Regions from separate parts of the Azospirillum sp. TSH20 genome, predicted to be linked through region 1. Evidence: predicted binding sites of a transcription regulator. Region 1 holds the regulator's gene; the other holds the start of a gene.
What was found. The regulator HrcA, encoded in region 1, represses chaperone genes, less so after heat shock. The targets are predictions, from matches to a motif close to GTTAGCACTCNCCNNNGGNGAGTGCTAAC.
Positions count from the first base shown of each region.

Region 2: the regulator HrcA is predicted to act here: its motif matches at 4,721-4,749, upstream of groES (co-chaperone GroES).

Region 1 is NZ_LGQU01000042.1:24,139-31,215, forward strand. It holds gene TSH20_RS11530 (YifB family Mg chelatase-like AAA ATPase) at 1-349, opposite strand, end outside; gene TSH20_RS11535 (creatininase family protein) at 571-1,317, shown strand; gene hrcA (heat-inducible transcriptional repressor HrcA) at 1,461-2,501, shown strand; gene grpE (nucleotide exchange factor GrpE) at 2,556-3,158, shown strand; gene TSH20_RS11550 (response regulator) at 3,316-3,681, shown strand; FMN riboswitch at 3,772-3,922, shown strand; gene ribB (3,4-dihydroxy-2-butanone-4-phosphate synthase) at 4,072-4,734, shown strand; gene TSH20_RS11560 (DUF1848 domain-containing protein) at 4,773-5,657, opposite strand; gene TSH20_RS11565 (NifU family protein) at 5,721-6,278, opposite strand; gene TSH20_RS11570 (universal stress protein) at 6,474-6,995, opposite strand; gene TSH20_RS11575 (TIGR02186 family protein) at 7,014-7,077, opposite strand, start outside.
Region 2 is NZ_LGQU01000027.1:32,472-39,548, forward strand. It holds gene TSH20_RS08495 (LuxR C-terminal-related transcriptional regulator) at 9-710, opposite strand; gene TSH20_RS08500 (DMT family transporter) at 1,133-2,050, opposite strand; gene TSH20_RS08505 (hypothetical protein) at 2,066-2,440, opposite strand; gene groL (chaperonin GroEL) at 2,677-4,320, opposite strand; gene groES (co-chaperone GroES) at 4,369-4,659, opposite strand; gene TSH20_RS08520 (usg protein) at 5,015-5,278, shown strand; gene TSH20_RS34910 (hypothetical protein) at 5,385-5,534, shown strand; gene TSH20_RS08525 (lysozyme) at 5,680-6,174, shown strand; gene TSH20_RS08530 (COX15/CtaA family protein) at 6,288-7,077, shown strand, end outside.

The sequences.
Region 1 (7,077 bases):
GGGTCAGCGCGCCGTCCAGCGCCAGTTCGCCCAGCGCCACATAGCGGGCGATCTCCGCATCCGGCAGAACCCCCATCACCGTCAGCAGGCCGAGCGCGATCGGCAGGTCGAAATGGCTGCCCTCCTTCAGCACGTCGGCGGGGGCAAGGTTGACGGTGATGCGCTTGGCCGGAAGCGCCAGCCCCAGCGCATGCAGCGCGGCACGCACCCGCTCCCGGCTTTCGCCCACCGCCTTGTCGGGCAGGCCGACGACGGTGAAGGCGACGATTCCGCCGGACATCTGGACCTGGACGTCGATCCCCAGCACCTCGATGCCCTGGAACGCCACCGTGTTGACGCGCGCAACCACAACCGCACCCCGAAACAGACGCCCGAGCGGGCAAATTGCACGCGATTGTAGTCATCGCCGGAGCAATGCGCCAGCGCGGGATGAGAGCGGTCATCGTCACGGCCCCGTCATGCCCGCCCGGCGCAGGGAGCGGTTGTCGCGGCCGTTTGGCCGCCTAACATGAGGGCCAACGCATTCCCGGCCGCATTCCCGGCACGCATCGTCGAAAAGGATCCGCCACCGTGCAGCTTCACCTGAGCACCTGGGCCGAGGTCGAAACCTACCTCAAGACCTCCAAGGGCATCATCATGCCGATCGGCTCGACCGAGCAGCATGGGCCGAACGGGCTGGTTGGCACCGACGCCATCTGTGCCGAGGTCATCGCCAAGGGCGTCGGCGACGCCACCGGTGCGCTGGTCGGCCCGACCATCCCGGTCGGCATGGCCGTGCACCATATGGAATTCCCCGGCTCGATGACGCTGAAGCCGTCGACGCTGATCGCCCTGCTGCGCGACTATGTCGGCTCGCTGGCCGAACACGGGTTCGAGCGCTTCTTCTTCGTCAACGGCCATGGCGGCAACATCGCCACCGTTCGCGCCGCCTTCTACGAGATCCATGCGGAGAACCGGGCGCTGCGCGGCCGCGACGCGCCGGACCTGCGTTGCGCCCTGGTGAGCTGGTGGGAGAATGGCGAGGTCGCCCGCCTGTCGCGTGAGCTGTACCAGGGCAAGGAGGGCTCGCACGCCACCCCCAGCGAGGTGTCGCTGACCCAGTACGCCTATCCCGACTCGATCAAGACCGCGGCGCTGGAGCCGGAACAGGCGCCGGCCGGCGGCTTCCACGACGCCCGCGACTTCCGCCGCCGCTATCCCGACGGCCGCATCGGCTCCGCCCCCGGTCTCGCCCGTCCGGAGCATGGCCGGCAGCTGTACGAGGCGGCGGTCGCCGCCATCGCCACGCAGTACCGCAGCTTCCTGGCGGAGCAGTAAGGGGCGTCACGCGGTCGCATGGTGGCGGGGCTTCTTCGCCCCGCACGTTGATTCGGCGGTCGGACCTGCCTAAATTCGGACCGGTTGACGGAACTCCCGTTCCGTAGCCGACCAGCCCGAACAGAGCCCGACCGCCCTAGCCCATGATCAACGAGCTGAACCAGCGATCGCGCGAGATTTTCCGGCTGATCGTCGACGCCTATGTCGCGTCCGGCGAACCGGTCGGCTCGCGCACGATCTCCAGGCGGCTTGGCATGGCCTTGTCGCCCGCGACCATCCGCAACGTGATGGCCGACCTGGAGGAGCAGGGGCTGCTCTACGCCCCGCACACTTCGGCCGGCCGCATCCCGACCGACGCCGGCCTGCGCATGTTCGTCGACGGCCTGCTGGAGATCGGGTCGCTGACCGAGGACGAGCGCGCCTCGATCGAAGCGAAATGCTCCGCCTCCGGCCGTGCCTTCGCCGACGTGCTGGGCGAGGCGTCGACCATGCTGTCCGGCCTGTCGCACTGCGCCGGGCTGGTGGTGGCGCCGAAGACCGACCGGCCGCTGAAGCATATCGAGTTCGTGTCGCTCGGCCCCGGCCGCGCCCTGGTCGTCCTGGTGAACGAGGACGGTCTGGTCGAGAACCGGGTGATCGAGGTGCCGATGGGGGTGCCGACCTCCACCCTGCAGACGGTGTCGAACTTCCTCAGCGCCAAGCTCGCCGGCCGCACGCTGGACGAGGCGCGGCAGGAGGTCCTGCAGGAGATCGAGCAGCAGAAGACCCAGCTGGACGAGCTGTCGCGCAAGGTGGTCGCCGCCGGTCTGGCCACCTGGGCCGGCAGCGGCGGGTCGAACGCCGGCCAGCTGATCGTCCGCGGCCAGTCCCGCCTGCTGGAGGACGTCACCGCGCTCTCCGACCTGGAGCGGGTGCGCGGCCTGTTCGAGGCGCTGGAGACCAAGGAGACGATGCTGCGCATGCTGGACGCCACCGGGCGCGGCGACGGCGTGCAGATCTTCATCGGCGCGGAGAATGTGCTGTTCAGCCATTCCGGCTGTTCGATGATCATCTCCCCCTTCCAGAACAGCCGGGAACAGGTGATCGGCGCCATCGGCGTCATCGGCCCGACCCGCATCAATTACGCCCGCATCATTCCGCTGGTGGATTACACCGCCAAGGTGGTCAGCCGGCTGATTGGCTGAGCGCCGCCTCCCTCACTCACTCCGCCTTTTGACGAAGCAAGAATTGAGAAAACCATGAGCGAAGAGCAGAACAAGCCCTCCGACGCCACGGTGGAGCCGACCGAGGCCACCGCCGAGACCGCCGCCGCCAACGCTGCGGAAACCGGCTCGCCCGAGGACCGCGTCGCCAAGCTGGAAGCCGAGGTCGCCAGCCTGAAGGACCAGCTTCTGCGCGCCATGGCGGAGACGGAGAACACCCGCCGCCGTGCCCAGCGCGACCGCGAGGACGCCAGCAAGTTCGCCGTGTCCAGCTTCGCCAAGGAACTGGTGTCGGTCGCTGACAACCTGCGCCGCGCGCTGGACGCCGTCCCGGCCGAGGGCCGCGAGCAGGACGAGATGCTGAAGGGCCTCGCCGTCGGCGTCGAGGCGACCGAACGCCAGCTGTTCGCCGCCTTCGACCGCGCCGGCATCAAGAAGCTGGACCCGGCCGGCGAGCCGTTCGACCCGAACTTCCATCAGGTGATGTTCGAGATCGAGAACACCGGCAAGGCCGCCGGCACCGTCGTCCAGGTCCTTCAGCCCGGCTACACCATCCACGGCCGCCTGCTGCGCGAAGCGATGGTCGGCGTCGCCAAGGGCGGTGACGCCGGCGGCCAGCACGTCGATACGAAGGCGTAACAATATAGCCTCGGCAAAGCCTCCGGTTCAGCGGTTCAGCCGCCGGGCCGGGGGCTTTTTGTTGCCGGGATAGGGGATGCCAGCGGTTGACGGTGGACGGGAAATTGCCTAGGGCTTTCCCCTTAATTCTTTCGGCCGTATAAGCGGAGCCGCGTTCATGCCCAAAAGCGTTCTGACCGTCGACGATTCCAAGACCATCCGCGACATGGTCGGTTTCACGCTGAAAGGCGCCGGCTATGAGGTGGCGGAGGCGTCGGACGGCAATGCCGGCCTCGCGCTCGTCAACCAGCGCAAGTTCGACTGCATCATCACCGACCTGAACATGCCGGGCCTGGACGGGCTGGCGCTGACCCGCGCCATCCGCGCCTCGGCCCTCAACCGTGCCACCCCGGTCCTGCTGCTGACCACCGAAGCCGACCCCGCCAAGAAGTCCGCCGGCCGCGAAGCCGGCGCCACCGGCTGGCTGGTGAAGCCGTTCAACCCGGAAAAGCTGGTTGAGACGGTGCGGAAGGTTTGTCCGTAAAGCCTGTGCGCACCCGTCACCCGCACCCTTGACAGACACCACTCCGCCCACGAAGCTGAGGCCGCCGTCCGCAAACGGGCGGCGACATATGCTTGTTCTCAGGGCAGGGTGAAACTCCCGACCGGCGGTATCCCTTCAATTGAAGGGGAGCCCGCGAGCGCCCGTGGCACCCGCCACGGGGACAGCAGACCCGGTGCAAGGCCGGGGCCGACGGTTACAGTCCGGATGGAAGAGAATGAGCTGGCTACGCAGCCACCCATGCCGGGCGTAAAGCCTGGGCCGGGGTGCCGGCGATGGCTTGCGCCGACACCGTGGATGCATTGCTTCCCGATGCCGGAGGATCTCTTTTGCGCCCTGATTCAGGCTCGCCCAATCTTTGGAGTGAGAACCATGAATCAGCCCCAGACCCATGATGGCCTTCTTTCCCGTTTCGGTACGCCGGAAGAGCGGATCGCCCTCGCAGTCGAGCGCATCCGCAAGGGCGGCGGAGTCATCGTCGTCGACGATGACGACCGCGAGAACGAAGGCGACATCATCTACCCGGCCGATGCCATCACCATCGACCAGATGGCCTTCCTGATCCGGACCTGCAGCGGAATCGTCTGCCTGATCCTGCCGGAAGAACGACTGGAAAGGCTCGATCTTCCGCCGATGGTGTCGGCCAACAGCGCTCGCTTCGGCACTGCCTTCACGGTGTCGATCGAGGCCCGAACCGGCGTCACCACCGGGGTGTCGGCCGCCGACCGCGTCACCACCATCCGAACGGCCATAGCTGAAGATTGCCGGCCGGAGGACCTGGCGCGGCCGGGCCATGTCTTCCCGATCCGCGCCAATCCCGGCGGCCTCGCCGCCCGCCGCGGCCATACCGAGGCCACCATCGACCTGATGTTCCGGGCCGGCCGCAAGCCCGCCGGTGTCCTGTGCGAGGTGATGAACCCCGACGGCACAATGGCCCGCCTGCCGGAGCTGGTTGCCTTCGCCGTGGAGCACGATCTGCCCATCGTCAGCATCGCCGATCTGGCCGGCGACCATCTCCTGCGTTCAGTAGCGTGAGGGAAGCGGCCCCGCCTGAACGGGCGGGGCCGTCACTCTCAGGCGGTGGCCGACCGCCGCGCCACCAGAAACTCCCCCTCCGGGTCATGCGTAGCGAACCGCCGCTGCGCCGTCCCGCGGTCGGCAACCGCATAACAGTAGACGCATCCGTGCGGACAGCTGTCGTAGTCGCCGATGTCGCGGCTCTCCGCGCACAGGCAGCCGGGCCGGTTTCCCTTTTCCCTTGCCGCCACCGCATTTCCCGCGACGTCCGACAGCCGCAGCGCATCGACGCAGCGGGCGGCCGCCGTGCCGGGCGTACCGACCAGTTCCGGCTGGGTGCAGAGCGTCAGCGCCATCCCCTCCCCCGCCGCGATGCCGGCCAAGTCCGCCAGCAGCGCACGTTTCTCCTCCGCTTCCGGATCACGCCAGCCGATGCCGGCGGCGGCGAGATTGCGGGCGGTCTTGCGGTAGGGCTGGAGGAAGGACACCACCACCTCGTCGGTCACCCCGCGCAGCGCACGCGAGATCCGGGCGAAGGTCTCGCGGTGCCAGTCCGGCGGCGTGGCCTCGGTCAGCGCGATGGGATCGTAGCGCCAGATCGCAGCCCGCGGTCCCCAGCGCTCGCGCACCCGCGTCATATGGCCGACCGCCGTCTCCCAATCGGGGACCGAGCGTTCCAGCGCGGTGGGCAGGCCGGTGATGCTGTACTGCACGATGAAGGGAAAGCCCCGCTCCGCCACGCTGTCGAGCGCGCCGAGGAAGGGTCCGAGATTCTTGGTCCAGAAGATGAAGCCGTCGACCGCGGGCCGGGTCAGGTCGATGCGGTAGGTCTGGCCGCCATAGGGATTGACCATCCGGCAATAACCGGCGTCCAGGCGGTTCAGGAACCAGCGCCCGTAGAAGGCGGGAATGTCGGTCTTGTAGCTGGCGGAGATGATCATGGTGCCAGCATGGGAATGCCGGCCCGCCGCATCAAGGGCGGACCGGCATAACCGGAGAGCGGATTACTGGACCGCGCGCACTTCGACCACTTCGGGGATGTAGTGGCGCAGCATGTTCTCGATGCCGTGCTTCAGCGTGGCGGTCGAGCTGGGGCAGCCGGAGCAGGCTCCCTTCATCGCCAGATAGACGACGCCGCGCTCGAAACCCTGGAAGGTGATGTCGCCGCCGTCCTGGGCGACCGACGGGCGGACGCGGGTGTCCAGCAGCTCCTTGATCTGCTCGACGATCTCCTCGTCGTCAGCGTTGGCCGCCGCGGCATGGCCGTCGCCGCCGTCTTCCAGCAGGACCGGGCGGTCGGCGGTGAAATGCTCCATGATGACGCCGAGGATCGACGGCTTCAGCAGGAACCAGTCGCGCGCGTCGGTCTTGGTGATGGTGATGAAGTCGGCGCCCAGGAAGACGCCGACGACGCCGTCGATCTCGAACAGGCGCTGGGCGAGCGGCGAACGGACGGCGTCCTCGCGGCTGGTGAAGTCGGCGGTGCCGCGTCCGAGCACGTCACGCCCCGGCAGGAACTTGAGAGTCGCCGGGTTGGGCGTCTGCTCGGTCTGAATGAACATGGTCTGGTCCTCCATCGGCGGCGGAATGGAACCGCCGGCGCGCCCGGGATCGGGACGCGGAACGATTGGGGGAAATTTGGGCCGAAACGCCGGGCGGATCAAGGACCCCGGTTGTGTGGGTATTCGGCATCCGGCATGCGCGCTCTGACCGTGGCCCCTATCCTTACTTACGTGCCCCCACTTACGTGCCCCCACTTACGTGATCGCGTCCAGCGCCTCGTTGCTGAGCCCGCCGGGCACGATGGTCAGCGGGATGCGCAGCCGCCCCAGCCCGCGCCCGGTGTAGTAGGAGATCAGCGGACCGGGGCCTTCGGGATCGGTGCCGGCGGCCAGCACCAGGATGGAAATGCTCGGCTCCTCCCCGATCAGGGCCAGCACCTCCTCGGTGCGGTTGCCTTCGCGGACATAGAGCGCCGGCAGGGTGCCGGTCAGCTGGTTGACCTCGCGCGCCAGCTTCTGGAGCATCTGCTCCGCCTCGGCGCGCTGCTCCTCGCGGATCAGGTTCTCCACCGCCAGCCAGTGCTGCATCTCGCCTTTTTCCAGGACGGTCAGCAGCGCCACCTTGCCGCCCGACTTGCGGGCGCGCAGGCAGGCATAGCGGAGCGCCACCTTCAGCTCCGGGCTGTCGTCGACCACCACAAGGAAGATGCGCACCGGCTTGGGAGCCGGTGGCTGGGCGGGCGTTTCCGGCGTCGTGGACTGGGTCGCGTCGCTCATCTCGATCACCCTCTCGGCTTAGATCCGGCGGAATGCGGCGCCGGCCGCCCAGCCGGCCGCGATGGCGCCGATGACGGCGGCC
Region 2 (7,077 bases), on a different contig from region 1:
GCCCTGCGTCAGGATGCTGCCACTTCCATCAGTGCCGGCTGGGCCGGCTGGCGGACGGGAAGCCCATGGAGCAGGTCGCGCCCGCGCAGCATCTCCGCCGCCTCCCACAGGCGGCCCAGCCCGACGATGGACCGGCAGCCGGTCTTTTCCATGATGCGGGCGCGGTGGACCTCCACCGTCTTGATGCTGATGCCCAGTTCCCAGGCGATGGTCTTGCTCTGCTTGCCCTCGACGATCAGTTCCAGAACCTCCGACTCGCGGCGGCTCAGCAGGGCCAGCCGGCGGACGGCGTCGCGGCTGCGGTCGCGCTGCTGGGCATGGGGATTGCCGGAGGCGAGACAGGCGCGCAGCCGCTCCAGGAAGGCCGGGATGGCGAAGGGATGGGCGATGCAGTCCATGGCGCCTGCCTTCATCGCGGCCACGGCGGCGTCGACGTCGCCCTGCTCGGTCACCACCAGCACCGGCAGGTCATGCCCGTGCAGCGAGGCCTCGGACATGAATTCGATGGCGGTCATGTCCGGCAGGTCGCTGCGCAGGACGATGCAGGAGGACGCGGTGCCCAGCACGGCCAGCGCATCGGCGGCGGTGCTGTGGACCCGGCAGGCGATGCCGACGGCGCCCAGCGCCCGCGAGAGCGTGCTGCGCGACAGCAGGTCGCCGTCGACGATATGAACCAGGCAGGCGGCTTGCTGGTAAGCGGGCGCGGACATTTGCAGGGGCATCTTGGGACCTCCACCACATCGGACCGGCGAACAGCGCCGGCTCCACATGACGATCGATCCGACACCGAACCGCCGCCATGACCCATATTTTAGCGGTCGTCCCTTATTGACCGCCGCAGGCGCGAGGGATAGTGGGGGTGTCTAAAAGGATATCGGGGATATTATACGGGCGAACACCCGAACAAGAAGCCCAATCAAGACGCTATCCCGTGGCGCGGGAAAAACCTGATGGCGAACTTCGCGAGAAAACTCGCAAGTTCTTCTTCTGGACCGATACCAGCCCGCGGAAAAACGCCCTCCCAACTTTGTCCCACGTGAAACAATCAAATCCCAGCTTTTTATTTCGCCGGCACATTCCGAAAATTTCTCTTTTCCGGTAATTTTATTGCTGCGCCTGCCCCCGCCCCCGCTCAGGCCCGGCGGCGGGTCGCCAGGACGATGCCGGCGGCGATCAGCGCGATGCCGACCCCGTGATACAGATGCGGCTGCTCGCCCAGGAACAGGATGGCCAGCAGGCTGCCGAAGACCGGCACCAGATGGATGGCGAGACCGGCGGTGTTGGGACCGAGCAGCTCCACCGCCCGGTTGAAGCACAGATAGGCGGCGATGGACGGGAACAGCACGGTATAGCCGACCGCCAGCAGCGTGACGCCGCTGGCCTGCACCGGGTGTCCGCTCAGACTCTCCCAGATGTAGAAGGGCAGCAATTCCACCGCGCCGATGGCGAAGGTGACGACGACGAAGCTCAGGCCATGGATCGCCGGCCGGCGGCGCAGCAGCGTGGTATAGGCGGCATAGATCACCACCGCCGCCAGCATCCAGACGTCGCCGGCATTCAGCTCCAACCCCAGCAGAGTCGCCGGATCGCCGTGCGAGATCAGCGTCGTCGCGCCGACCAGGGAGACGGCGATCCCCACCCCCTGCATCGCCCCGATCCGGTCGCGGAACAGGACGAGGCTCATCAGCACGATCATCACCGGCATCGACGACTGCAGCATCACGCAGTTCAGTGCCGTCGTCGTGTTCAGCGCGATGTATTGGAAGGTGTTGTAGATGCCGATGCCCAGCGTGCCCAGCAGCAGGACGCTCTTCCACCGCGCCAGGATCGGCGTGATGTCGTGGCGCAGATGCGGCCAGGCGAAGGGCAGCACCACCAGCATGCCCAGGCACCAGCGCCAGAAGGCCAGCCCGATGGGCGGCACCGCCCCGGCGACCGCGCGCCCCAGGACCGCATTGCCGGCCCAGAACAGGGGCGGCAGCATCATCAGCAGCCAAGCCTGATCGGCCAGACGGGAACCTTTGGCGGAGGCGACGCGGTCGGCGGGCATCGGGCTGTCCGTGCTTCAGCTGCGGCGGCGGGGCGAGGCGAAGACGCTGGACGCGGACAGGGCGCCGGCGCGGTCGCTGCTGTCTTCGGCGCGGAAGACGCTGGGGCGGGATTCGCGGCGGGGATGGCGCGGCGCGTCTTCACGGCCCTCGCCACCACGACCCTCGCGGCCTTCGCGGCCCTCACGACCTTCGCGGGGCGGCTTGGCGGGCTGGCGCAGTTCGGCGTCGAGTTCGGCGATGCGCTTGACCAACGCTTCACGGATGGCGGGGGCCGCGTGGGCTTTCAGCGTCGCCAGCTGCTCCTTGAGCTGAACCAGCTGGCGCTGCTTCTGCTCGCGGGTGCGCTTGATGGCGACGTTGTCGGAATGCTGGCCCTCGAAGGAGCGCATGGAACAGGCCCTCGTTAAAATATACGGAAGTCAGGAGGCCGGCGCCCCACGCTGGGGCACCCGGCAAGAGAGGGGCGGATTATTGGGAGGCGACCGCGGCAAAGCAAGGTGGAGTTCGCCTTGACATTTCAGGATCAGGGGTGCGGCGGCAGAGGTCCACTCTCGGGCAAAGGAAAAGGGCGCCCCCTTGCGGAGGCGCCCCTTTCCGAACCATTGAACGGTCGAACGGTGGGCTATTAGAAGCCCATGTCGTCCATGCCGCCCATGCCACCCGGCATGCCGCCCGGAGCAGCCTTCTTCTCCGGCTTCTCGGCGATCATCGCCTCGGTGGTGATCAGCAGGCCGGCGATCGAGGCCGCGTCCTGCAGGGCGGTGCGAACCACCTTCACCGGATCGATGATGCCGGCGGCGACCAGATCGGTGAACTCACCCTTCTGGGCGTCGTAGCCGAAGTTGGCATCGTTCTGGTCCAGCAGCTTGCCGACCACGATCGAACCGTCGGTGCCCGCGTTGTAGGCGATCTGACGGACCGGGGCCTGCAGGGCGCGGCGGATGATGTCGATGCCGACGCGCTGCTCGTCGTTGGCCGGGACCAGCTTGTCCAGAGCCTTGCCGGCGTACAGCAGGGCCGAACCACCGCCGGCGACCACGCCCTCTTCCACCGCGGCGCGGGTGGCGTGCATGGCGTCGTCAACGCGGTCCTTGCGCTCCTTCACCTCGACCTCGGTCGCACCGCCGACGCGGATGACCGCGACGCCGCCGGCCAGCTTGGCCAGACGCTCCTGCAGCTTCTCGCGGTCGTAGTCCGAGGTGGTCTCCTCGGCCTGGGCGCGGATCTGGCCGCAACGGGCTTCGATGTCGGCCTTCTCGCCGGCGCCGTCGACGATCGTGGTGGTCTCCTTGGAGATCACGACCTTCTTGGCGGTGCCCAGCATGTCGAGCGTGACGTTCTCGAGCTTGATGCCGAGGTCTTCCGAGATGACCTGGCCGCCGGTCAGGATGGCCATGTCCTCCAGCATCGCCTTGCGGCGATCACCGAAGCCCGGGGCCTTCACGGCGGCGATCTTCAGGCCGCCGCGCAGCTTGTTGACGACCAGGGTGGCCAGCGCCTCGCCCTCGATGTCCTCGGCGATGATCAGCAGCGGACGCGACGACTGCACGACCGACTCCAGGACCGGCAGCAGCGGCTGCAGACCCGACAGCTTCTTCTCGTGCAGCAGGATGTACGGATTCTCGAGATCCGCGATCATCTTGTCGGCGTTGGTGATGAAGTACGGCGACAGGTAGCCGCGGTCGAACTGCATGCCCTCGACGACGTCCAGCTCGGTGTCCAGGCTCTTGGCCTCTTCCACCGTGATGACGCCCTCGTTGCCGACGCGCTCCATCGCCTGGGCGATCATCTTGCCGATCTCGGCTTCGCCGTTGGCGGAGATGGTGCCGACCTGGGCGATCTCGTCGTTGGTCGTGACCTTCTTGGCGCGGGCCTGGATGTCGGCGACGACGGCGGCGACGGCGATGTCGATGCCGCGCTTCAGGTCCATCGGGTTCAGGCCGGCGGCGACCTTCGTCACGCCTTCGCGGACGATGGCCTGGGCCAGCACGGTGGCGGTGGTGGTGCCGTCACCGGCCAGATCGTTGGTCTTCGAGGCGACCTCGCGGACCATCTGGGCGCCCATGTTCTCGAACTTGTCCGACAGTTCGATTTCCTTGGCGACCGACACACCGTCCTTGGTGATGCGCGGAGCGCCGAAGGACTTCTCGATCACGACGTTGCGGCCCTTCGGGCCCAGCGTGACCTTCACGGCGTCGGCGAGGATGTCAACGCCACGCAGCAGCTTTTCGCGCGCGGTGGGGCCGAACTTGACGTCTTTGGCAGCCATGTCTCGATTCCTTTAACTTGTAAATTTCGAAGGATACGGGCGGAGGACTTAGGCCTCGATGACGCCCATGATGTCCGATTCCTTCATGATCAGGTAATCGACGCCTTCGATCTTCACTTCCGTGCCCGACCACTTGCCGAACAGGATACGGTCGCCGGCCTTGACGTCCAGCGCCACGACCTTGCCCGACTCGTCACGGGCGCCGGGGCCGACGGCGATGATCTCGCCTTCCTGCGGCTTTTCCTTGGCCGTGTCGGGGATGATGATCCCACCCTTGGTCTTGGTGTCGGACTCCAGACGCTTGACGACGACGCGGTCGTGCAGCGGGCGGAACTTCATGGAATGCCTCCTTGGATCAAGGCTTGGTTCTGACTGACGTGAATTGGCGCGGGCGGCGGCTGTTAGCACTCCCACCCGGCGAGTGCCAGACAGCTAATAGAAGCGGTTTGGGGATTCAAGAGGCTCATTTCGGAATTTGTCGCGAATGCCGGCAGCACTCACCGAAACATGCTGCTAACACACTGAAAGCGCTGGATGTTTTCCGTTGCACCCCGACCCGCTCCGCGGCAAGATTTCTTCAAACGGTCACGAAGGACCCGACCGTTCCGGCGCCTGCCTCCATGCCGGAACGGCACCGGAAGGAACCGGACACCGCCAGACCCACCCGATCCCCCCACCGAACGGGAGACCGCGCATGGCCGATCTCAGCCTCCAGCTCCGCGATTTCCGCCTGACCACCGCCGAGATTCTCTACCATATGCCGGACCATCCCGGCCTGCTGCAGTCCTACCTGTGGCAGGAGCTGGACCAGGCACCGGACTATCCGGTGCTGCGCCGCTTCCTCGATTTCTGGCAGCGCAATCTGGATGGCAAGCTGCATTCGGTGCGGCTGGCGAGCCAGACCCTGATCACCCCCGGCGAGCTTCGCCACGTCGCCGCCGATTTCCGCCTTCACTGATCCCGGCCGGCGCCCTTTCACCCCCCTGTGACTGCCGTCACAGCACCACGCCCCGGTATTCGCTAAAATTTTAGCGAATACCGGGGCTGCAGAGGTGGAGGGGACGATGGCGGCGAAGCGGAAGGCGGTGGACTGGCGGACTCGTGAGAGCCGGCTGGTGGAGGCGCTGCTGGAGGTCACGACCATTGCCGGGCTGTTCGCGCTGCTGTTCGCCCTGTTCGTGCTGTTCGGCGCCGCGCAGACGCTGACACCCTGACTCTCCGGCAGCCCATCCGATGGACTTGCGGCGAATTACGACAATTTGCATTCTATCCTTCCCGCTAAGCGCGTATCTCGCATAGGATCACTCCCGTTGCGGGCGGATGGTGTCCGCCCGGCGCGCCAACCGGGAGTTAGCATCCATGACCACCAAGCCGGTCTGCCAAGCCGCGGTCGATCTCGTGAAGCATTTCGAGGGCCTGTACCTCAACGCCTATCTCTGCCCGGCCGGCGTTCCCACCATCGGTTACGGCCACACCGCCGGGGTGAAGATGGGCCAGACCATCACCGCCGAGCAGGCCGACGCCTTTCTCGCCTCCGACCTGACCGAGGCGGCGGGCCGCGTCGACGGGCTGGTGAAGGTGGCGCTGAACGACGACCAGCGCGGCGCCCTGTCCTCCTTCGTCTTCAATCTGGGCGCCGGCAGCCTGCAAAGCTCGACCCTGCTGAAGCTGTTGAATGCCGGCGATTACGCCGGGGCCGCCGACCAGTTCGGCCGCTGGGTCTATGCCACGGTGAACGGCAAGCCGACCAAGCTGGCAGGCCTCGTCGCCCGCCGCGCGGCGGAAGAGGCGCTGTTCCAGGGCCAGACCGCCCAGCCCCAGACCGGGGTGACCACCGCCGACGGCACCGTCTGATCCGCCGTCCCGGCGGGCACGGGGCAAGAGGCGCCTGACAAGAGGCGTTTGACGGGACGGGATGTTCGCACCACATTGGCGAACATCCCACCGCCGTGCTCCGGAATGCCGCCTTGACCGCCTTCGCCTCCGACAGCCTCGCCGCCGCAACTCGCCCCAACCCGAACCGGCCGATCGCCGTCTGGCTTCTGGTCTGCGCCGCCATGGTGCTGGCCATGGCCGTGATCGGCGCCATCACCCGGCTGACGGAATCCGGCCTGTCGATGGTGGAGTGGAAGCCGCTGATCGGCATCCTGCCGCCGCTGTCCTCGGCGGAATGGAACCGCGTCTTCGACCTGTACAAGGCGACGCCGGAATTCCGCATCTACAACAGCCACATGGATCTGGCCGGTTTCCAGTCGATCTTCTGGTGGGAGTGGTTCCACCGGCTGTGGGGCCAGCTGATCGGCTTCGTCTTCCTGATCCCCTTCCTGCGCTTCTGGATGCAGGGCCGCATCTCGGCCGAGCTGTGGCCGAAGCTGGCCGGGCTGTTCCTGCTGGGCGGGCTGCAGGGCGGCATCGGCTGGTTCATGGTGAAGAGCGGGCTGGTCGATTCGCCGAACGTCAGCCATTACCGGCTGGCCCTGCATCTCAGCACCGCGATCCTGATCTATGCCCTGCTGCTGCGCACCGCGCTGGGCCTGCTCGATCCGCTGCCGCTCGCCGGCTGGCGGCCGGAATCGGCGCCGTTGCGCCGCCACGCCCGCTGGGCGCTGGGGATGGTCGCCGTGACCATCGTCTGGGGCGCCTTCGTCGCCGGATCGGATGCCGGCTTCGCCTACAACACCTTCCCGCTGATGGCCGGCCATTGGATCCCGCCGGAGGTCGACACGCTGACCCCCTGGTGGATCAATCCGTTCGAGA